DNA from 3 places in the Anaeromusa sp. genome. Region 2 is predicted to be linked to each of the others. Evidence: riboswitches for the same ligand, from Rfam matches in the RefSeq annotation. Region 2 holds a riboswitch; each other region holds the start of a gene.

Region 1 (5,619 bases), on a different contig from region 2:
GCCGGCGATGAAGACAACCGTATTTATGCGATTCGGACTGGCTTTCATCCCAATAAGCAGTTGCAGTGGGGGATGACGTTAGGTCGCTATCAAGATCGAGTCAATGGAAATACGAACCATTGGGCGCTGGACAGCAGCTATCAACAAGGCAAGCATACCTGGACGGCGGAATATACGCAGTCCAATCGCAGCGAAGACAATCGCGCCTATGCGGTAACTTGGAATTATGGCTTTGATGATAAAACGTCAATGTATATTACTGCGTTTAAAGTAGAAACGAATGGCGATATGGGAAAACAAAGCGATTTTGATAACAACAACAAGGGTTTTTATTATGGCGTTAAACATCAACTAAACAAAGATAATTCACTGGAATTGGTCTATAAAGATCAAAAGGAAGTGGACAGCGGTTTGAAAAACACAAAGCTGGAAGCTACATTTACTCATAGTATTTGAGGAGGAGCCGCTTGTTTTATAAGAAAGCAGCGATTCCTTGAAGAGAATAAACACTATATAAGGAGTGAGGGAATTTGAAAAGAAGTATTTTATGTTTGATGACAGCGGTTTTATTTGCCCTAATGGGAATGGCGACAAGTTTTTCCGTTTCCCAGGCAGCCGAGGCGCCAACTGTTAAAAAAGCCATTTTGGTAGTCAGCTTTGGTACAACCTATGCGGATACGCGCAAGGCTACGACCGATGCAGTGGAAGCGAAAATTAAGGCAGCTTTTCCGGAGTATGACGTGCGTCATGCCTTTACTTCCCGTATTATCATCAAAAAATTAGCGGAACGTGACGGACTTGTTATTGATACGGAAAAACAAGCGTTGGAAAAGTTGAAGGCCGAAGGCTACAAAGAGATCGTGATTCAGCCTCTGCATGTGGAAGCAGGCGATGAGTATTCTAAATTGATGCGTGTTGTGGACAAGTACGAAAAATCCTTTGACAAGGTTTCTGTAGGTCGGCCGATTCTTTATTATACCGGCCAAGAAGGGGAAAAACCAGATGACTATGCTATCGCAATTAAAGCGTTGCAAGACCAATTGCCGAAATTAGGAAAAAATGAAGCTGTTGGCTTGATGGGTCACGGTGGTGTAAACCCTTCGAATACGGCGTATGCCGCTCTGCAACTAAAGCTTCAAGATGCAGGCTTGAAAAACGTCTTTGTTTTCACGGTGGAAGGGTATCCTACTTATGAGAATATGGTCACAGCGTTAAAGGCCAATAAAATTAAGAAAATCACGCTAATGCCCTTTATGCTGGTAGCTGGCGACCATGCTCAAAATGATATGGCGGGCGACGAAAAGGATTCTTTTAAATCGCAGTTGACTGCGGCAGGCTTCCAAGTAGAAGCGTATATTCACGGTTTGGGAGAAAATAAAGGGATTCAGGATATTTATGTACAGCATGTGAAAGATGCGATTGAAAATAATTATAAAGAACGCGGCAAGGATAAACCTGTAATTCCAGTTATTGAATAAATTGAATAGGCTATAAATGCAATAAAAGGCTGCCGAGAAAATTGGCAGCCTTTTATTGTGTTCCTGCAGATAAGGGAAAATAGAGTATTGACGCTAGTGACGAATATGGAAATGTTTTGCGGAGTTAACAAAAGTGAATGGCTAAAACCTAGGCTTAGGTTGACTTTTTGGGTTCTTTTTGTTACATTTAACAATGACAAAAACATATTATTTGGAGCAGGTGCCCGGAAGGGCTTAATAGGGAAGACCGGTGAAAAACCGGCGCGGTCCCGCCACTGTAATGGGGAGCAAATCCAAGAAATGCCACTGGGGCGAATGCCTTGGGAAGGTTTGGAGGAGCGAAGAACCAGAGCCAGGAGAACTGCCTGTTTGACAATCGCCGCTAGACCTACGAAGGATAGGGAAGGAGATTTAAACAGGGTTCTGTTTATTTTCAATCCCGGTCATAGCGATCGGGATTTTTGTTTTTTGAAGACATTAAGAAAAAAGGAGCGACAATAAGGATGAGTTTACGGGTGAAAAAAGTGCTGGCGTTACTTGCTACGGCCTGTTTAGTAACAACGGGCTTAGGAAGCGGCTCCATGAGGACGCAGAGAAAAAAAGCAATTGTAGTTACTAGCTTTGGAACTACTTTTCCTAAAACGCGTAAGGCTTGCATTGAGAGTGTTGAAAATGATATGCGAGAAATTTTTCCTGAGTATGAAATTCGTCGCGCTTTTACGGCTCGCCAAGTGATTGCGAAAATAGCGGCGGAAGAAAAGCTTCAGATAGATACGTTAGAACAAGCCTTAAGCAAGCTGAAGGAAGAAGGTTACCAGGAGGTGGTCATTCAGCCGCTTCATTTGACTCCTGGAGAGGAATACGAAAAGAAAATTTTAAGCGTGTATCGACAGTATGTTTCGGATAAGTCTTTTGACGTTCTTACTATAGGAAGGCCAATACTAATGTTTGACGGACAAAGAGGAATGCCGGATGACTTTACGGCGTTGGCGGAGGCGGTTGAGCAACAAATGCCCGGGCTCGCCGCAGAAGAAGCTGTTTTGTTCATGGGACATGGCTCCCCAAATCAGCCGAATCCGGCGTATGGCAAAATGCAGCGTGTATTGCAGGCGAGAGGTCACAAGGCCTATATGGGAGTTGTGGAAGAAAACGATCATCCTAATTTTGAAGATGCGCTGGCGGAATTGAAAAAGAATCAGGTTAAGAAGGTTATCTTAATGCCGTTTATGTTGGTAGCTGGCGATCATGTGCAAAATGATATGGCTGGCGACGAGCCGGATTCTTGGAAGAATCTTTTAGAGAAGGACGGATTTCAAGTAGAAGTCGAACTAAAGGGCCTGGGCGAAAATGCGGCATATCGTTCCCTCTATGTGAAACATGCTCGCGATGCGATTCGAGGGTTGTATCAACCGTAGTAACAGCGGCCGTGTTTTGTGAATAATAGAGATAAGACTTGACGATAAACGTCAAGGAGGAGAAAGGTTGGGTTGGCATGGAGCAAAATCGCCTGCTGGCGGCAGGAGGTGTTTTGCAGGTTAAAGCGGATTTGCTGCTTTGCCGCTTTCCACAGCGGCGTATCGCTTTGAGCACCTCTCAATATAACGGCGGTATCCAAGAGTTGTCCGCCGTATTCAACCATCGTTTGACCTTTTTTGCCGAGAGTGAAGCAACATTGCCTGGCGGCAGCTTGGACGGGTATTTGGCTTCTATTGTCGAACGCGAGGGACTACCCAAAGATGAAACTAGCGGTCTTTTAACGACGGCGCACATGGAGTGTATGTCCTACCAGCGACGTTTTTATGAGGGGATTACAGTGGAAGCCATTGTGACTGCCGGAGTGGAGCATAATGCTGCTCGAGCCGGAGAGGATGCGCTTTATTGGGAACATCATGGAGAATATATTCCTGTTTCAGGAACCATTAACATTTTGCTTCTTGTAGAAGCGAATTTATCCCCGGGCGCTTTGGCTAAAGCATTGATTACGGCTACGGAAGCGAAAAGCGCAGCCTTGCAAGATTTAGAAGTGCGCAGTCCGCATAGTTTGCTTCCGGCAACTGGTACTGGAACCGATGGGATCATCTTGGTAAGTCACATGGCTGGAACGGCTTGTCGGGATGTAGGGACGCAGTCTAAATTAGGAGAAATGATAGCAGATGCAGTAAAGTCAGGGGTTAAAACAGCTTTGTTTAAGGAAGAAGGATTAAAGGAACAGGCTCAATATTATTCCCCCAAAAATATTCGTTGCAGTCATAAAGCTTCTTGCAGATAACTTGCGGTTCATAAATAACATTTTGAAATGATAAGGTTGAGGTGCGGCACTAGCCGGGAAAGGAGTTAAAAAAATGGATTTGGAACGGATTTGGCAGTTGTTTCAAGCTGGAGGGATCGTAATGTACCCTTTGGTTTTTTGTTCGATTTTAGTATTGGCGGTGACTTTGGAGCGGCATTGGAACTATAAAGAGGCGGAACAGTTTCGGAAAGGTAAGGATGAGTTTGTGCGAGCTTTGCTGGAGGGGCGCTGGCTTGAGCCGCAAGGGGCGTCAGGGCCTATTGCCAAACTGCTGAAAGACGCCTATAGCTGGCGCGGCCTGGAAACGTCCGTGCAACTGCAAATGTTTGAGAATACTGCGGCTTCCATTATGGGGCGTTTTCGGGAGCGTATTAGCTATTTGGAGACCATTGTAACCTTGGCGCCGCTTTTGGGCCTTCTGGGAACGGTAGTAGGAATGATTCAGTCCTTTCAGGTGTTGGCGGTGAAAACAGGGCAAATGCAGGCTATTACTGGCGGGGTAGGAGAAGCGTTGGTTGCTACAGCTACTGGCCTGTGCGTGGCTGTGCTGGCTTTGTTGTGCCACTCCTGGCTTTGTCAGCGCCTGGATCGTTTGGCAGGAGACTTGGAAGAATGCGGGGCCGCTCTTTTGACAGGATCTTCTTTTGCCGCGGGGAGGCGCAGCCGTGAAACTGCGTGATTGGAGGGTGAATCGTCAGCCTCGGCTGATGATTATTCCCATGATTGACATTATTTTTTTCCTCCTGGTCTTTTTCATGCTTAGCACCTTATATATGGTAGAGCAGAAAACGCTGCCAGTGCAGTTGCCGGCGGCGCAGGCGGCGCAGGCGGATATGAAAAAACAGGTGGCCGTTACGGTGACGGCTGAGGGACAGACTTATGTGGACGAAGAAAACGTACCGCTGCAGCTTTTGGGAAAACGTGTTCAGTTAGAGATGTCTAGGCAGCAGGAAGTGTTTTTTGTCTTGCGCGCTGATAAGCGCGTGGAGTATGGCCGTGTAGTGGCTGTCATGGATGCCTTGAAAGCTGCCGGGGTGCAGCGCCTTAGCGTAGCTACGGAAGCAGGGGCTGCTCAGCCATGAGAAATCATTCAAAAAAAGCGCTGCTTGTAGCGGTAGGCGCACATCTTTTGATTTTGCTAGTGTTGGGATACGTCGGCATTTTTCCGTTGCCAGCGCAAGCTGCGGAAGAGTATTTGGAGCTTTCCCTGACGGCTGCGCCTTTGCCAGGGAATAATGCAGCAGCCTCGGCTATGCCGGCGATAGCGGCGCCAAGCGCACCTGCTGCCAGGCAGCAGCAAGCTCAAGCGACAGCCAGTGCTGCCGCAGCGGTGCCGACCAATGCACAAGCGGCGCCTCAGGCTATGGGGAACGCAGCTGCGGATGGTCCTTCCAGTGAGGGCGCGGCGGCTGGTGGAGGTTCGTCAGAGGGAGGAAGCCCGTCGGACGGACAAAGCGCAGGAACTGGTGCTGGCGGAGGCGGCGGGACAGCACCTGCTTCCACTAGGGTGTTACCGCCGCGCATTTTACGGCAGACTGAGCCTTCCTATCCGGAATCTCTGCGTCAGCAGCGTATTGAGGGCCGCGTGGCGGTACGCATGTTGGTGTTGGAAGATGGAAGCGTAGGCGATGCAGATGTGGTATCTTCTTCGGGATATGGAGAAATGGATGCGGCCGCAGTGGACGCGGTTAGACAATGGCAATTTGTGCCGGCAAGGCATGAAGGCGGCGGTGCTGTGCGTTGCCGGACAACCTTGTCTGTTAGTTTTCGGTTACGCTGAGTTGACTTAAAATATTGCAATTATAGTAAAAAAATGTGATGTGTGATGGATTATTGCCTAAGTATTGAAAA
Region 2 (9,787 bases):
CATTGAAGCGATGGCGGCGGCGTTAGGACACACGCAATCGCTGCATACGAATGCGCTGGATGAAGCCATTGCTTTGCCGACTGATTTCTCGGCGCGTATTGCCAGAAATACGCAGCTTTATATTCAAGATGAAACTAAGGTTTGCAAGGTCATTGATCCTTGGGGCGGCTCTTATTATGTGGAGGCGCTGACAGATGAGCTGATTCGCCGCGCTTGGGGGCATATTCAAGAAGTAGAAGAGCTTGGCGGCATGGCGAAGGCCATTGAGACCGGACTGCCCAAGATGCGTATTGAAGAAGCTTCGGCTCGGCGTCAGGCGCATATTGATTCGGCAAAAGAAACGATTGTAGGCGTTAACCGCTACCGTTTGGACAAAGAAGATCCGCTGGACATCTTGGAGGTAGATAATACAGCAGTGCGTCAATCACAGATTCAGCGCTTGGAAAAACTGCGCGCCAACCGAGACAATGACAAAGTACAGTCCTGCTTGGAAGCAATTACTAAATCTATGGAGACGGGAGAAGGCAATGTGCTGGGGCTGGCCTTGGAAGCAGCGCGCGCCCGGGCCAGCCTGGGAGAAATTTCCGACGCCGTGGAAAAAGTATGCGGACGGCACAAGGCGATTATCCGTTCCATTTCTGGCGTGTATAGCAGTGAATTCGCCGATGAAGAAGAAATTACGGTTGTACGGAAAATGGCGGACGAATTTGAAGAAAAAGACGGCCGTCGCCCGAGGATCATGATTGCGAAAATGGGCCAGGACGGTCATGATCGCGGCGCTAAAGTAATTGCTACCGCTTTTGCGGACATGGGCTTTGACGTAGATATCGGACCTCTTTTCCAGACACCTGAGGAAACAGCGCAGGATGCGGTGGATAACGATGTTCATGTCGTTGGTATGAGTTCCTTGGCGGCAGGTCATAAAACGCTGCTGCCTCAATTGGTGGAAGAATTGGCTAAACGCGAGCGCGACGATATCATGGTGGTTATCGGCGGCGTTATTCCGGCGCAAGATTATGAGTATTTGCGCGAGCACGGTGCTGCCGCGATTTTTGGACCGGGTACTATTATTCCCGTGGCGGCTCGGAAAATTTTGGAACAGTTGTTGCAACGTCTTGATCAGGAGGCGTAATTATGAGCACCAAGACCTATCGTCCCGACTGGGCGCCGCAAGAAGAGGATGCTCGTTTTGCTTGCCGGGTGATGAGCGGCGTTGACGGAGGTCATGACGGTATGCCGGAGCAGGCTGCTACGGCGGTTCCCGCCGCAGTGACGGCAAAAAGAAAACGCAAGTTAGATGTGGCGGATTACGTAGCAGGCGTATTGCAAGGAGATCGCACGGTATTGTCCCGTGCGATTACGTTGATTGAGAGCAATGCGCCTAGCCATTTTGCGCAGGCCCAAGAGGTGTTGCAGGAGCTTTTGCCTGCTACCGGGCGTTCGCTGCGTTTGGGCATCACCGGCGTGCCGGGAGCGGGGAAGAGCACCTTTATTGAAGCCTTAGGTTCGCGATTGTGTGAAGGCGGCCACAAGGTGGCGGTGTTGGCGGTTGATCCCAGCAGCACCTTGACGAAGGGCAGTATTTTAGGAGATAAAACCAGAATGGAGCAGCTTTCTCGCCAGCCCAATGCTTTTATCCGCCCTTCTCCTTCCTGCGGTACCTTAGGAGGCGTAGCGCGCAAAAGCCGGGAAACGATGCTTTTGTGCGAGGCGGCAGGATTCGACGTTATTTTAGTGGAAACTGTTGGGGTTGGGCAAAGCGAAGTAACAGTACGCTCGATGGTTGACTTTTTCCTGCTGGTCGTTTTGACCGGTGCTGGCGATGAACTGCAAGGCATGAAAAAAGGCGTTATGGAACTGGCGGATGCCATTTTGGTCCATAAAGCCGACGGGGATAACCGGGGTCGGGCGGGCGTGGCCAAGGGAGACTATGACCGGATGCTGCATTACTTGCGCCCGGCTACGGAAGGCTGGGAAACAAAGGCGTATACCGCCTCTTCGCGTACAGGGGCGGGAATCGGAGACATCTGGAGCGTAGTGCTTGATTTTCAGGAGAAAACAAGTAAAAGCGGCGTTTTTTCAAAACGTCGTCAGGAGCAGGCTCTTTCCTGGATGTACGCACTGGTGGAAGAGCATTTACGGGAATTGTTTTTTCAACACCCAAAAGTCAAAGAGCAGCGGGGACCGATGGAGCAATTGGTTCGTCAAGGGACTCTGTCGCCGACTCTGGCGGCGCGGCGCTTGATTGAACGGTATGAGACAGCGGGAAACGACAGTTAAAGAGGGGAGATAGCTCCTCTCTTTTCGTCGTCCAAAACACGGTAAAAGGAGCGATGGTATGCGGCGCAGGTTTAGTATTTGGGGAATGATCGCGGTAAGTATTGTGTTTTGCGTTATGATGGCGGGATGCGGTGCGAAGCAGCAGGCTAACTCAAGCGGGACTTCGTATCGTATTGTAGATAGTCGGGGCGCAACAGTGGAATTGACGAAAAAGCCGCAAAAAATCGTAACCTTATCGGCGGGTACAGATCAAATTCTCTTAGGCATGGTATCAACACAACGGCTGGCGGCGATAAACGCGCTTCTTGATGATCCGGTTAGCTCGAATATTGTTGCTAAAGCTAAGAAAATACCGGTAAAAATACATATTCCTTCGGCGGAGCAGTTGCTCGCGATGCAGCCGGACTTGGTTATTGCGCCGGACTGGATCAGTGAGGAAATTGTTGGCATGCTGAGGGACGCGGGACTCCAAGTGATCGTGTGTAAAGGCGCGAAAAATGCAGAGGATGTGCAGGGAAACATTCGACTGATTGCTAAAGCGATAGGAGAAGAGGAACAAGGGAACCGGCTTTTAGCGGCGATGAACGCAAAATTAGCGGAAATTCAGCAAAAAACAGCAGCCATTCCGTTGGAACAACGAAAAAAGGTAGTGCTGATTTCTTTGATGTCGACCTATGGCGGCAGCGGCTGCATATTTGACGATATGTGCCGCCGAGCCAACGTGATTAACGGCCTTGCCGCAGCAGGCATTCAAAGCGGGCAGAATTTTAATAAAGAGCAGTTGGTGGCGATTAATCCGGATTTGCTTATTTTGCCTGCCTATAACGATCATGGAAACTATGATATTGAGTCGTATCGGCGTGAATTTTTAGAGGATCCGTCGCTGCAGACACTGCGAGCCATTCGGGAGAAAAAACTGTATTTGCCAAGGGAAGGCTATATTTACAACAGCTCTCAAGACATGGTTTTCGGGGTGCAAGAGGTAGCGTACGCTGCCTATGGAGATGAATTTGCCCAGCCTGCGGATCGGCATCTTTCGGTTTCCGGAGAATGAAAACAGTGGTTGACATATAGTAATTGCGGGTGTAGGATGAAAACAGAATTTTTCTGCTGCTTTTGATTTTCCTCATGCTCGCAGGTGCCGGGCGGAAAGCAAACAAGAGTTGATGAATTTTACGTACCCAGCAATAGTATATGGTTTTGTATATCGCCGCAGGCTCGCGGGTGACGAGCAGGGGATACGAAGAACATGAATTTCTTCCTAGCCTTTTTGCGAAGGCTAGGATTGTTTTTTTTGCGGCGACATTCTGCAGGAGGGTTAAGGGTTGAACAAAAAGGCAATTGTCTTAGTAAGTTTTGGCTCGGTGGACGCTGCTGCTTTGCAGCGTACCTTAGATCCGCTGGAAGAACGTTTTCAACAAGTCTTTCCAGAGTGGAAAATTTGCAGAGCCTTTTCTTCGCAGGCGGTGCGAGATAAATTAACAGCGCGCTCCGGGATACAGGTAGACGACATTGAGGAAGCCTTGAGGAAGCTGGCGTGTGAGGCTTTTGAAGAAGTGTATGTGCAGCCTCTATTCTTAACGGTAGATGCTACTTTGCAGGGAGTGCAAAAATATATTGCCGCAGAAGCTAGAAAACCGGCATGGAAAACAAAGACGCTGGCGCTGGCGCGTCCGCTACTGCTCTCTTTGGGAGCAAAAGATCATCCTGATGATTATGTTTTGGCGATAGAAGCATTGCAGCAGCAATGGCCGCCTTTACAAGAAAGTCAAGCAATCTTGCTGGCTTGTAATGGGGCGCAGCAAATGGAGTATGCGGTGTTGCAGTTAAAACTTGAGGCTGCCGGTTATGAACGTATTTTTGTCTGTGTTACAGACGGCTTTCCCGATTTAGCGAACGCTATGACCAAAATGAAAGCGAAAGAAGTGCAGGATGTTCTGATTGTGCCGTTTATGCTGCTTGCGGGCGAGCATATTCTTAACTATCTTAGTGGCGTTAAGTCAGATTCGCCCAAGCTGATTTTAGAGCAAGCCGGTTTTAAGGCGCAGGTTTTAACAAAAGGATTAGGCGAAAATCAGGCGATTCAGGAGTTATTTATTCAGCATGTAAAAGACAAGCAGCAAGCAATCGCTAGACGTCACGGACGTAGAAACCAATCGCCGATTGAGACTTGTTGCGCAAGTAAATAGAATTTAGGAATTTTGACAAATGAATATGGATGAAACAGGTGCCCGGAAGGGCTTAATAGGGAAGACCGGTGAAAAACCGGCGCGGTCCCGCCACTGTAATGGGGAGTAAATCCATAAAATACCACTGGGGCGAATGCCTTGGGAAGGTTTGGATGAGCGAAGATCCAGAGCCAGGAGAACTGCCTGTTTAGCAATCACCGTTTTTACCTACGAGCGATGGGGAGGGGATTACTGAGCAAGCTTTTTGTTTTGACATGGAGTTTTTTGCATCTGTAATTAGGAGCCGCCCTACATGGGGCGGCTCTTTTTGTATGGGAGGAAGGGCCTATGAAAAAAATTGCTTTTTATGGCAAAGGCGGCATCGGCAAATCGACGACGGCTTCGAATGTGTCGGCTGCGCTGGCGGAAGCCGGCTATCGGGTTCAGCAGATTGGCTGTGATCCGAAAAATGATTCGACGCGGCTCCTCTTGGGGCGCAACTGTCAGCAGACGGTGTTGGATATGGTACGTCAATATGGGGAAGGCGTTTCCTTGGAGCAGGTGGTTCACGAAGGATTCGGCGGCGTTCGCTGTGTTGAGGCGGGGGGGCCTGAACCGGGCGTGGGCTGTGCAGGAAGAGGCATTATCGTGGCCCTTGAAAAGCTAAAAATGCTGCAAAAACTTCCAGAAGAGGAACAGCAAGTCGTTTTATTTGACGTTTTAGGGGACGTAGTGTGCGGCGGCTTCGCCGTACCGATTCGGGAAGGCTATGCTACTGATATTTACATAGTGTCTTCCGGCGAATTGATGTCGATTTACGCGGCGAACAACATCGCCAAAGGCGTAGCCCGCTTTGCCGGGCGCGGGCCGGTTCGTTTAGGAGGGATTATCGGCAACAGCCGCCAGATTGTTAATGAAAAAGCTTTGCTGGAGGAATTTGCAGCGCGCTTGAATACACAGCTTATCGCTTTTGTGCCGCGGGATGCGGTGATGCACCAGGCGGAGATTCGACGCAAGACCGTCATTGAATGGAAGCCTGCCTCGGAGCAGGCAAGGATCTATCGGGATTTGTCGCAAAAGCTGCTGGATAATCAACAGCTGACTATTCCTACGCCGTTGACTTTTGAAGACCTGGAAGAGATGGTGCTGCGTTATGGCGATGAATAAGCGGCATATGGTGACCTTGAAGCGCAGCTGCAGTTGCAGTATGCCCGGGGTATGGCGGGCGGTAGCGCATAACGAAGGGGCGGCAGTCATCTTTCACAGTCCCAAAGCCTGCGGACATGTGGCGCGGGAAATGGAGCTGGGTGGACAATATTCTGCGCTGGCAAGGACTTTGAAGCTGGAGCATGCCTATAGAGCTCCCTTGGTTACCAGCAATCTAACTGACGATCATTCGATTTTCGGCGGCGCAGAGCAGTTGCGAGGGTGCATTGATTTTACGATGCAAACGTATAAACCAGCGTACGTGCTGTTGGCAGCGTCCTGTTTAGCCGGCGTGATTGGCGATGATGTGGAAGCGGTGGCCGAAGAAGCGGAGGCCTTCTGGAAGGTTCCGGTTATGAGCGTTCCTTGCAGTGGTTTTTTGGATGGCGAGTATGGCGCTGGCTTTTATTTTGCTGCGCAGCGTTTGATCGACCGTTCGATGCGCCCGCAAGCAACCGAACCGGATACGGTGGTTCTTTTAGGAGATCGACGGGGGCCTGGCGGAGCGGAAGAAGCAGAGCTGCAAGAGCTTTTAAGCGTCTTTGGACTGCGGATTGTTGGACATTTTCCTAATTATAGTTCACTCGAAGAAATTCGGATGCTCCCGGCAGCTTCTTTTTGCATTCCTTTAGGAGGACATACGCAACCGGAATATTCCATGGGGCGTTTAGCTTCTTACCTTGAAGAAAAATTTGGTATTCCCTATTTGCAGCAAGAGTATCCGTCTGGCTGGGAAGGAACGAAAGCCTGGCTGACAGCGTTAGGGAAAGCGTTAGGGCGAGAGGAAAAAACGGCAGCGGCCATTGCTAAGCAGAGTCGGCGAGTAGCGGAGGCCAGTGCGGCCTTGCTTCCCTGGACGCAAGGCCGCAGCGCCGTATTGGGAATTGGGCGGCCTTTAACCCATTTTCAGCCGCAATGGGTACTGGAGGTATTGGCTTTAGCCCAGATGAAGCTGGAAGGGATTATCCTTTTCGCCGGCTTGACGCCGGAACAGCATCAGGAATTGCGTAAAGCTTTGGAGGGGGTTGGCGCTCCTATCGTGGACGAGGAAGCAGGGAAAACATTGCTTACGGAAGAAGCGGTTCTGCTTTCGACGCATGAGGTGGAGGAGATGGGACTGCGACAGCTGCAGCTGCCTGTATTGACGCCGGTAGGCGTTGGCGGTTTGCTGGAAGTGCTGACGAAATTAGGACGATTGTTAAAACGATCTCCGTATCGAGGAGGAGTTGTTTATGGCTGGTGAAGCTTGGGGAGACATGTGCGCCCAGACCAATACTTGCGCTCTGGCAGGCGGCGCGGCGTTTTTCGCAGGCGTACCAGAAGCGGCAATGATGGTGAACGGGCCTTTGTGGTGTTACTTCTATGCGCTGCGGCAGCTAGAACGGCCCTGCCCGAATGTGGGGAAACGCTTTTTTTGCACGCAGCCTGACAATCAGGCGGTTGTATTCGGCACGGAAGACTGCCTGCTGGAAACGCTTTCCTTGTTAAAAAAAAGCATGAAACCGGAGGTTGTGTTTATTGAAAACAGTTGCGCCGTCAGCTTGATCGGCGATGATGTGGCAGGCATTGCGGCGCAAGCAGATCTTTCCTGTCCGGCTGTCTGTATGGATAGCGGCGGTATGCGCGGCGGCTTTTGGGAAGGCTATCGGGAGGCAGCACTTGCGTATGTAAAAACGCTGCCTCCTCGGGTGCGGCAAACGGTGCGCCCCAAAACGGTGAATCTTCTTGGCTGTACTGTGGGGTACTATCAAGAACAGGCGGATATAAAGGAAATGGAACGGCTTTTGGAGCTGGTCGGTTATAACGTATTGACGCGACCAGGTGCAGGAAGCAGCCCGCAGGAACTGGCGGAACTGGCGCAGGCGGAAGTCAATCTGGTTATGCACAGCGAGCTGGGCTTGGAGCTGGCCCGCTATTTGGAAGAAAACTACGGTATGCCCTATATAACGCTGGCCCCGCCCTATGGTGTACAGGGAACTGTGCAATGGCTGGATGCGTTCTGTGACGCTATGGAGCTGGGCAAAGACTTGCGCAAACCCTATCGCGACGAAGGCTCTTATTGGGCCAAGCATATCCAAAATGCGACGCTGGAAATGCGCCGCCTCTGGGGGGATATCTGGTTTGAACGGGTGGCGGTGGCGGGGCCGTCGTCGGCGGCCCTTACCTTAGGCAAGGCCTTGCGGCGCGAGTGGGCTGATGCGGGCAAGGTTACGGTTATTTGCCATGATGGCGCTTTTGACGGCGAGGCGCCGACAGAGGCAGATTTGATTCTCAACGGACGCGAAGAGGTGCAGCTCGTGGAAAAAGCCTTGTGCGAATTGGGCAAAGACGACCTGCTTTGGGGCAGCAGCCAAGAAAATTATTTCCTGCGCCGCGAAGGCGTAAAAAATGTGCTTTATCAACCGGTGGCACTGCCTGCGTATGAGGAAGTGCTGTTGGGAGAAAGGCCGTTTGCAGGTTTTCAAGGAGCCTGTCATCTGGCGGAACGCCTTTGGAACGGGTATGTCCAAAAGCGCTGCGCGAAGGGCTAGCAACGGGAAGGACCCCGAGCTATATAGAGAAAACGAGAATCTTAGGGAAACCAAGAAGGTTGAGGAGGAGTTTGAAAATGAAACAGTACCAACAAAGCGGTAGAAAAAAAGCGCTTTTATGCGCCATGGTGGGAAGCGCGATTTTCTTATCCACAAGCGGCGTAGCTTGGGCGGAGGAATCTGTTTTTCCCATGGATGACGTGGTGGTGACGGCGACCAGGACGCCGCTGAAAATATCGGAAACCGGGGCGAATGTGTCTGTGGTGATGCGCGCAGAAATTGAGAAAAAACACTACAGCGATATAACGGCGGCCTTGAAAGATGTGAATGGAATTCTCGTTATGCAGCAAGGCTTTCCCGGAGGCGAGCAGTATGTTCGCATTAACGGCGATGACAGGGTGCTGGTGATGATTGACGGACGGCGCCTTAATTTGAGTAAGCTTCCCGGCAGCATGGGTAAAGGCGCTACGTTTGACTTGAACAATTTTCCCAGTTTGGATAATGTAGAGCGCATTGAGATTGTCAAAGGTCCCGGGTCTTCTCTTTACGGCTCGGAAGCAGTGGGCGGCGTAATTAACGTGATTACCCGCAAAGGAAAAGAAAATAAAACAAGTTTGGAGAGCGCTTACGGTTCTTGGGGGACGAAAAAATATAAATTTACCACCGAAGGCGGTGAAAACGATTGGAACTGGTTTGTTGCCGCAGGGAAGACCGAGCAAGATCATTTTTCGTATAAAGATGTGCGCAGTGGTAATACGGTCGATATGAACAACAGCGCTATGGACCAAAAGGATTTTTCCTTCCGCGTAGACAGGCAACTGGGAGAGCATAATTCGCTGACTTTGAACGTGGAACATGTAGACCAACATAAAGGACAGCCGTATTTACCAAATGGCTGGGCGGTTAGTTCCTACACCAAGCAAAATACCAAAAGCTACTTGGATACATTAACGAATAATTGGGCGATGACCTATAACTTTAATGAAAAGAAAGATAATCCTGGCTATGTGCGCGTATACCAGAACTACTATAAATATGATATGCATTCCTATAACGATGGCGCAGCTTCTTGGAGCAACTATCTTTACAGCAATAAAGAAACAGGCATGCAATGGCAGTCGACATGGAAGCTAAGTGAGAAGAACACCTTAGTGGGCGGCGCGGATTGGCGTAATGTTTCTATTTCGTATCCAGGTACTTACGACAATAAAAGTATGCGCAATACGGCATTTTTTGTAGAGGATCGCATGACTTTCGATAAGAAATGGACTTTTTCGCCGGGACTTCGTTACGATTACCACAGCATGTTCGGAGGCAGAATGACGCCGCGGGCTACGGTTAATTGCCAGGTCGATGACAAAACCAACGCCTATGTGTCCTGGGGCGAGTTCTTCAATGCGCCTGATGCGGACCGTTTGTTCTGGCCGACTGATTACAGCATGTTTTATAAAGGCAACCCCAACCTGCGTCCGGAAACCGGTCATACGACTACGATCGGCTTAAACCGAAAATTAAATAATACGACGGAACTGCATGTAAGCGCCTATGAAAGCCGGTTGCATGACGCCATTAGTACGGCTTTTGACGGAACTTTGTATACTC
Region 3 (8,444 bases), on a different contig from region 2:
CGGTAATCATGATGATCACTTCGTTGGAGTAGCTGGTGCCGCCAGCAGGGCTGGCATAACCGACAAGCTCCACATTCGCCGTTTTAACGGCCACATCGGACATCAGCACGCCAATGGCCGCCGGAGCGCCGACAATCAGGCCGAACGCTTTGCCAACAGGCGCATTGAACGCTTTGTTTATGGCGTAGCTGGCGCGAGCGGTGTATTGCAGCTCCAGATGGCCTGCGTCATTGCCGTATACGTCGCCGAAGGTGCGGTCCAGTTCTTTCAGGGCCACTTCAACTGCGCGGCGAGCGTCAGACACTTCTTCAGCGCCGAAAATGATGAGACATCCATGACCTGCGCCGCCTTTAGTATCGCGGGCCAGTTCAATGGTAACGATTTCCGTATTGGTAGCTTTAACCGCTTCGTCAGCCGCCATGATGTGCGGGCCAGCGCCGGTACGGCCGCCGATGATACCGATCGAGCGGAATTTGGGATCCAGTTTCATCTGCGCATGCAGCATGGGATCTACGTTGGCAATTACCAAACCGATAGTATCGCCAATAGCGGTACCAACGTATTCGGTCATTCCCGGGTTAGCTGCGCAAGCGGCAGCGGCCGGAGCTTCCACTGGAGCAGCGGTTCCTTGAGACTCCATGCGTTTTTTAATTTCGTCCATAACCTTGTCAATCAACTGTTCTTGCATATGTCTTCCACCTCCAAATTAACTCTTAAACCTGTTTCGGCAGAATGCTTTCCACATCCGTGTGGGGGCGAGGAATGACGTGTACGGATACAACCTGACCCACTTTTCCGGCAGCTGCACTGCCAGCATCGGTAGCCGCTTTGACAGCACCGACATCACCGCGCACCATAACCGTCACCAGGCCGGAGCCGATTTTTTCGTAGCCAACCAAATGTACATTGGCTGCCTTGACCATGGCATCAGCCGCTTCAATGGCGCCGACAAGACCTTTCGTTTCCACCATACCCAACGCTTCGTTCATTTTATGTCCTCCTTTCCTCCGGCAGATGAGCCGCGATCCATCTGTTCTAGACAGTCCGTCAATTCATCCAAGCCTTCACCTGTATGGGAAGAGACAAAGAACACAGGCTCTTTGACTCCCGCCTGCACCAGAAATCGTCTTGCGCGTTCGCGATCAGCCTTTTCTAAATCTACTTTGGTTACTACGCCCACCACCGGTCTGGTAAACATGCCTGCAAAACCGGGAGGCAGCACCGGCAGTCGCTGAGAGGCATCCTGCACAATAAACACGCCTGCAGCTTGCATGGAAGTCACCAACAGCGCCGAGTAAAAACGCGGGATTTGCGCGTATTCCCCTGGAGTATCGATAGCATCGTCGTAAAATTCAATATCACTAGTCTTGCTGACTTCCTTCGCCCGCTGCCCCAAGGCATACGCCAGCGACGTTTTGCCAGCTCCTACAGCGCCTACCATCATGACCTTGCGCTTCGCAACATGTTTCATCACTCAGGACCTGGTAATGCGAGTACCGGTAAAGCCGAGGCCATCCATCAGTACGGCATTCACCTGACGCAGAGCCGCTTCCACAGCAGAAACGCTGCCCACCAGCACCACAGAACCGGTAAAACGATCCATAAATCCAATGTCCACGGCCGCCGTCTTGGTGGCTACATCTGCAGCAATCAAAGCCGCTTCGCAAGGAGTAATGGTCAAGATACCGATAGCGCCGCCCTCTGCTACACCCAGCTTTTCACAGAGCACCGCTTTCGGATGGGCGATTAAATGCGCCAAGGTCACTTGCTTTCCTGGTACATATTCTTGTACAACTCTCTGCTTTTCCATACTCATCGGCCTTCCTCACAATCTTCGCAAATAATTCGACGATTCTACATGTGTATTAATTGGCGATTGCCTTCATTCTCCCTTGAGTCCTTGTTGCTCCCCTACTGAAGTTCCTTGCTGCTCCCAACCTCCTGTTTAGACAAAAATACACTCCTCTATTTTGAGATAAGAAGATTTTGCGGATCTTTCCAAATTTTTTTAATATAAAAGCAAAAAAAGACTGCCCGAAGGCAATCTTTTTTTATGGCAGGTTTACTATGCTATTTTCTACAAGTTTCTTAGACTTTTGTTTTTTCGCCGCGCAGTTCTTGCCGATACTGATTGGGCGTCATTCCCATAGACTGGCGGAAAACACGGCAAAAATAGCTGGCGTCTTGATAGCCTACTTCCGTGGCAATCCGCACCACCGTGTAGTCCGGATCTAAGAGAAGCTTTTTAGCCCGATCCAGGCGTACTCTGGTAATAAAATCTGCAAAATTAAAGCCTTTTTCCTTTTTAAATAAACGACTGAAATAAAAAGGACTCAAATGCACGGTCTGAGCCACTTCTTCGAGCGGCAGGTTGCGATGGCAATTAGCGACAATATACTCGCAGGCTTTATTCATAACCCGCAAATTCATGCTATTGCGGTTTTCCAACATGTTATCCAAAAACTGATCCAGCGCTTCCATCATCCAGCGCTCAATATCGCTTTGCTCCTTGCATTCATTCAGACGCTGAATGCAATAGAAATTGAGCAACGTCAGCTTGTCCAAACTAGCGCCGCCTTCCACCGCCGACCGCGAGAGCACCACTAACAGCTCCAGCACACATGCTTTGACGGTTTCCAAGCGTGTTTTCTTCGCAAAAATCTCACCTAAAAGACTTTTTAACGCTTCTTTGGCTTGCTTGCGGTCGCCACAGCGTACTTTATCCAAGACAGCCCGCTCCGCATGGAAAGGATAATGAAAAGGCCCTTCGCTCAAATGCGGCGCATCCTCAATATGAATCACTTGGCTGCTGCCCAGATAAAACCGCTGTCGCAGGGCGCTCATGGCTTCGTGATACGAGCGGTAAATATCCCGCGGATCCCTATAGTAGCGACCCACACCGATCGTAATGCTCAGACCCAGCTCCTCGCTTACCACGCTGCGGATGCTTTCCGCTTCCCGCAATGCCCCCGCTTTAGCCATATCCGCATTCTCCGCGTTCTCTAAGCCCAGTAATACGACGATATTGTCACTCCCTATAGGAGCCACCAGCGCCGCCTTGCCTACGCCGCTTCGAGCCCGCACCGCTCGGCAAATGCTTTGATGCAGCCGCTGCTTCATGCCCTGTTTTTCTAGTTCCGAGGCCTGCAGGGTCAGTTTGCGGAAATTATCAATATCAATCACCAGCGCCACACCAGGATCCACAGCCAAACCCAAAAAGCTGGCCCGTTCCCGATAATGCGTCATCTCTTCCACTTGCCCGGAAATGAGGTCATACACAAAAGACATTTGAATAAACGGCATGGCCTCGGCCACGCTTTTGCGCAACGCTTCTTCTTCTTGGTGCTTGCTTTTCATGGCCTTGACGCCTTCAGCCACTTTGCGCAGTGTTTCTGTAAGCTCCTCTGGCCGCACTGGTTTCAGCAAATATTCCACAGCACCCATGGAGAGGGCCTGTTTGGCATAGCTGAATTCGTCAAAGGCCGTCAGCATCACAATGCGCGTATCCGGCAGCAGCACCCGAATGCTTTTCGCCGCCTCCAAGCCGTTGATCTCCGGCATCCGGATGTCCATCAGCACAATATCCGGCCGTTCTTCCATGGCCAGCCGGACAGCGCTGGCGCCATCGCCTGCCTCACCGACAATCTGAACCTGAGGATAGTTTTTTTCAATAATGAAGCGCAACGCTTGCCGCTCCAATTGTTCATCGTCGGCTATCAACAGCGTATACATACAACGACTCCTTCCCGAATGCTGCCGGTCTTCCCTGACCGACTTTCTGCGATCATTTAATTATGCCGAAACGGCAGACGCAGCCGTACCGAAGTTCCTTCTCCAGGCATGCTTTCTACCGAAAGGCCGTATTGTTCGCCAAAAAAATGGCAAATACGCTTATGTACATTCATAATACCTAAGCCGGTTGTCTGTCCATGCGAATTTTGCCGCCGCTCCTCTCGAAACAAGCTCTGCAAACGTTCCGCCGACATCCCCACGCCAGTATCTCTCACCGTCAACACCATATCACCGTTATCCATCTGTCCTTCCAGAAAAATTTTGCCGCCTTCCACTCGATTTTCCAAACCATGAATAATGGCGTTTTCCACCAACGGCTGCAGAGTCAACGCTGGAATGAGTCCTTCTAAAAGAGTGGCATCGATGTGAATCTCCGAGGCAATACGGTCGCCGAAGCGAACCTTTTGAATGGTCAAATAATCCCGCGTGGATTTGACCTCTTCTTCGATCGTACGCAGCACGTCAATATCCCTCAGATTATTGCGCAGCAGATCCGCTAAGGCGTACACCACTTCCTGGGTTTTTTCCGCTCCTTCCAACAAAGCCAAGCGCGCGATAGTATTCAGCGTGTTAAACAAAAAATGAGGATTGACCTGTGATTGCAGCGCCTTCAATTCCGTCACCTGCAGCAGGCTTTCCAGCTCCGCCTTGGCTTTCATCTCCAGCATCAGCTGCTTTTGCACAATATTGGCCAGGCCAATTTCTACAATGTAGTTGGACATGATATAAATCAGATCCGCCCCAGCCTTAATGCGATGCTCCGGCACAATTTCCACCTGGTCAAAAAGCTCCCCTATTTTTTCCTTATCTACCGGCAAATCCGCCACACGGCGATACATTTCTTCTTTGACCTCTTTAATATCGCTATGCTCGGTTTCCACTACCACCTGGCCCGCCAAAAATGCGCCGATATACTCGTCCTGCACAATAATTGGCGCCGCCAAATCCGTCAACCCGCTATGGCAAAGATGCACCATGGGACGCTTATTCTGCGTAGCCCGGCGGCCGCTTTTGTCGTCGCAGTTCATACAGCGGCGAAAGCCCTCTTCAAAAGAACGAACATAATTGCAAAAACAGGTGAAATGGCTAGGCTTGGTAATGGGGCGGCCTTCGGGATCTACGATGACTGCCGCCAGTCCTGTGGCTTCTGCAAACTTATCTTGAATCTCTTGCAATACACTAGTGTCAACAATTTCACTTAACGTAAACCGGCTGACTTGCATGTTCAATTCCCTCCATCCTTTTACGACGCATCCGGCAGGTTTTTGTCTTGTCAAATTTTTCGCATAAATGAATACTATTAGTTATGCGGATACGATTTTCCTGCGTCAGGATTTCGGGATGTGAAATTTTTGTCATGCATCGCCAACTTCTTTGGCAATATTTTACAAGGCAGCTCGTTGCTCTTTTTCCGGCGCCGCTGGAATAAAATCGGTAATCCGCGCCATATTATGCATCGTATAGAGCATAGTCTTCAGCAAAAACACCATCAATACGGCTCCTGTCCCTTCGCCTAAAGCCATATTGGCTTTCAGCACCACTTCCTCCGCCGGAATATTTCCTAGCAGCAAAGAGTATGCCATCCCCGGTTCCCGGGACATATGGGACGGAATCGCGTACTTCTCCACCCCAGTATCCAGCTTTGAGGCGCAAATATAAGCAACGGCCGTAATAAAACCATCAATGACAAAGGGCGTTTTTAAGCGTGCACATTCCAGCATAGCGGCGCAAATGGCTACCATGTCAAAGCCGCCTACGCAACGCAGAATATCTTTGGCGGTATGAAACTTCTCTTTATGCAATTCTACGCCTTTAGCAACTACCTGGCATTTGTTCTTAATCAATTCGCTCGTCTGCAGCCCGGCGCCGCCGCCGACAATGAACTCCGGCAAAATACCGGTCAAGCCGTGTAAAACCGCTGATGATGTCGTCGTATTGCCAATCCCCATTTCACCCATTGAAATTAGGTTGTAGCCTTTAGCCGCCAATTGACGAACCTGTTCCTGCCCGGCTTCCCAGGCAACCGCAAATTCAGCCTCGTTCATGGCTTCTTCTTTGAGAAAGCTGCGGCTGCCCATGGCCGCCTTGCGAGAAATTCCAGTAAAAGGTCTTGTAGAATTGACGCCAACATCAATGACCCGATAAGGTATGCCGCACTGCTGGCAAAAACAGCTGATCGTCGCCCGGCCATCCACCATATTCTGCGCCTGCAAATAAGTAATCTCCTCAGGGTCTTTGGCCACGCCTTCAGCAATGACGCCATTATCCGCCGCAAACACTAAATGAAAGGGCTTCAGCTCTGTTTTCACTTCGCCCCAGGACAGCACCATCTTTTTTAGGTATTTTTCCAACAAGCCCAGGCTATGACGAGGTTTAGCCGCCCCGTCAATCCACTCATTCACTTCCTGTTCCAAACTCATAAAAGCCCCTCCTTCAACACGTTCAGCCTGCAACTGCCGTACCAGCGGGGATGAGGGATATAAAAACAACCCAGCCACAAAGGCTAGGTATCTTTTCTTAAGTGTACCTATCCTTCTGGCATTCCCCTTGGCGCGAGGGTGCATGACAGCCAAAACAGGCAGGTATCCTGGCTAACGGTTCCTCAAGCTTCCTGCACCTTCCCGGTTTCCCAGTGGCATACGCAAGCGCTCTCCCCGAATACAGTGGCGCGACCGCATCGTTTACAGGCCAATGGCCTGTCCGAACTTCCCTATTCTCCTCCGGTTTTTTCAAAGCTTCCGAAGGCACCTGTTTGGTGGCATCCTTTTTCAGTTGTCTTGAAAATTCTTTTCTCCGATAAACAAATTAAATCCTGCCTCACTGAAACGGCTCGACAAGATAATGGGCAAGGTAGTCAAAATACTCCTATTCTTTACACATCTATCCTTGTAGCCTGTCCATGTTCAATCGCCACATCCCAAAGTTGCTGCAACGGTTTCCCTCGCAGCAAACATAATAAAACGCGAATGGTGCCTCCATGAGCCACCACCGCAATTGCTTCCTCTTCTTGATGCGCTTCACGAATCGCCTGCAGCGCCGGCCACGCTCGTTTTGCCAGCTCGCTAAAGCCCTCGCCCTCCGGCGCACATCCCTTCTCAGGATGCTCATACATTAAGCTCAATTCATCCGCCCATTTTTCCATAATTTGCTCATACCGCAGACCTTCCCATAAGCCGAAGTGAAGTTCTCGCAGTTCCGGCTTCTGCTGCACCTGTAGCCTGTGCGGCTGCGCTATTGTCTCCGCCGTTTCTACAGCCCGTTTCAAATCGCTGGCATAGACCCCCGCCAGCGGCTCCTTTGCTAATAAAGCCGCTGTTTCCTGCGCTTGCCTCCGCCCGTTTTCGTTCAAAGGTATATCGCTATGCCCCTGATACCGTTTGGTCCGGTTCCACTCGGTTTCACCATGTCGCACAAACCAAATCTTCATAATGACTCCATTCTCTTCACCTTATACTTCAGACACTTTTATTTCACTCGTCAAGGCCGTTGCCACTCTTTGCAGAACGTCTTTCCAGTCTCCCACTCGGGTTTGACGAAAAATTCGGATCGTTGGATACCAAGGAGAATCTTCGCGCTGCAGTTGCCAGCGCCATTCAGGTGCAAACGGCAAGAGAAGCCAAGTCTTCTTCCCCATTGCTCCCGCTAAATGGGCAACAGCCGTATCTACTGCAATCACCATATCTAAATTGGCAATTAATGCTGCCGTTTCGGAAAAGTTAGTAAGCAGCTCTGTAAAATCAGCAATAGGAATGGCGCTATTTTGTAGCACCTTGCTCTCCGCGCCTAATTGCAAGCTAATCCATAAAACAGGCACAGCCTTAAAAAGTTCTGCAACTTCTGCAAGTTGAGCAGAACGATTGCGATCATTCTTATGCCCTGGGTTTCCCGCCCAAACCACCCCAACTTTCAATGCATTCCCATTACTTTGTTTCGCAAGAATATCCTTCCATTTACTCACTAGCGTCTCGTTGGCAACTACATAGGGAATCTCAGCAGGAATCGATTTTTCATCCGTCTCAAACACCATTGGCAGGCTTAATAACGGACAAGCAAAATCATACTCATCCCACGAACACTCGCTAGTCGAAGAAACAAAAGTAATTTTTTCCGAGTTGGCAAACAACCTAACAAGCGGCTTTTGTACCAATACGGTTGTGTGTCGTGCCTGCTTTGCCACTTCTGCAGCATAACGAACGAACTGCAATGTATCGCCAAAACCTTGTTCGCAAGAAAGCAATATATGCTTTCCCTCTAAATCCTCTCCCTGCCAGCGTCGAACCGGCGGTTGATAATTATTAAAAACAGCAAACCTAGCCTCGTACGTTTCCCATCCTTGCTTGTAATTTCCTTGCAAAAGATAGAGTGCCGCTAACGTATATTCCGCTTCCGCAAAACCAGGACGAAGTTCCAAACTTTGTTGAAGTAAAGACTCCGCTTCCTTAAAGCGAGTCCCCGTTTCCATCAAAGTCATCGCTAAATTATGAAAAGCCTCCGGAAAGTCTGCCTTCAATTCGATAGCTTTCAAAAAATACTTTTCTGCTTCCCTTAAGCGATTCTGATTTCTTAAAATTGCACCTAAATTATTATATGCTCCCGCATCGCTAGGATCCAATTGAATGGCACGTTTCGCATAATTTTCCGCTTCCTCAAGG

Evidence for each region. Region 2 has a riboswitch for cobalamin ahead of PHF27_RS06320 (nitrogenase iron protein NifH). Riboswitches for the same ligand answer to the same signal wherever they lie in the genome.
Region 1: it holds a riboswitch for cobalamin, as region 2 does, so the genes downstream of both, PHF27_RS04380 (sirohydrochlorin cobaltochelatase) here and PHF27_RS06320 (nitrogenase iron protein NifH) in region 2, are expected to answer to the same signal.
Region 3: it holds a riboswitch for cobalamin, as region 2 does, so the genes downstream of both, PHF27_RS11495 (nicotinate-nucleotide--dimethylbenzimidazole phosphoribosyltransferase) here and PHF27_RS06320 (nitrogenase iron protein NifH) in region 2, are expected to answer to the same signal.

Annotation. Positions count from the first base shown of each region.
Region 1 covers NZ_JAQUZF010000018.1:20,898-26,516, reverse strand. Annotated here, with positions in the region: gene PHF27_RS04390 (hypothetical protein) at 1-456, shown strand, start outside; gene PHF27_RS04385 (sirohydrochlorin cobaltochelatase) at 585-1,478, shown strand; cobalamin riboswitch at 1,680-1,862, shown strand; gene PHF27_RS04380 (sirohydrochlorin cobaltochelatase) at 1,982-2,893, shown strand; gene PHF27_RS04375 (adenosylcobinamide amidohydrolase) at 2,971-3,747, shown strand; gene PHF27_RS04370 (MotA/TolQ/ExbB proton channel family protein) at 3,821-4,447, shown strand; gene PHF27_RS04365 (biopolymer transporter ExbD) at 4,434-4,850, shown strand; gene PHF27_RS04360 (energy transducer TonB) at 4,847-5,548, shown strand.
Region 2 covers NZ_JAQUZF010000032.1:3,421-13,207, forward strand. Annotated here, with positions in the region: gene scpA (methylmalonyl-CoA mutase) at 1-1,132, shown strand, start outside; gene meaB (methylmalonyl Co-A mutase-associated GTPase MeaB) at 1,135-2,280, shown strand; gene PHF27_RS06310 (ABC transporter substrate-binding protein) at 2,339-3,334, shown strand; gene PHF27_RS06315 (sirohydrochlorin cobaltochelatase) at 3,606-4,469, shown strand; cobalamin riboswitch at 4,489-4,671, shown strand; gene PHF27_RS06320 (nitrogenase iron protein NifH) at 4,797-5,615, shown strand; gene PHF27_RS06325 (nitrogenase component 1) at 5,602-6,897, shown strand; gene PHF27_RS06330 (nitrogenase component 1) at 6,887-8,185, shown strand; gene PHF27_RS06335 (TonB-dependent receptor) at 8,263-9,787, shown strand, end outside.
Region 3 covers NZ_JAQUZF010000100.1:1,049-9,492, reverse strand. Annotated here, with positions in the region: gene pduB (propanediol utilization microcompartment protein PduB) at 1-688, opposite strand, end outside; gene pduA (propanediol utilization microcompartment protein PduA) at 714-989, opposite strand; gene PHF27_RS11515 (EutP/PduV family microcompartment system protein) at 986-1,471, opposite strand; gene eutS (ethanolamine utilization microcompartment protein EutS) at 1,475-1,816, opposite strand; gene PHF27_RS11505 (response regulator) at 2,089-3,732, opposite strand; gene PHF27_RS11500 (PocR ligand-binding domain-containing protein) at 3,789-5,015, opposite strand; gene PHF27_RS11495 (nicotinate-nucleotide--dimethylbenzimidazole phosphoribosyltransferase) at 5,178-6,212, opposite strand; cobalamin riboswitch at 6,352-6,559, opposite strand; gene cobC (alpha-ribazole phosphatase) at 6,665-7,219, opposite strand; gene PHF27_RS11485 (tetratricopeptide repeat protein) at 7,241-8,444, opposite strand, start outside.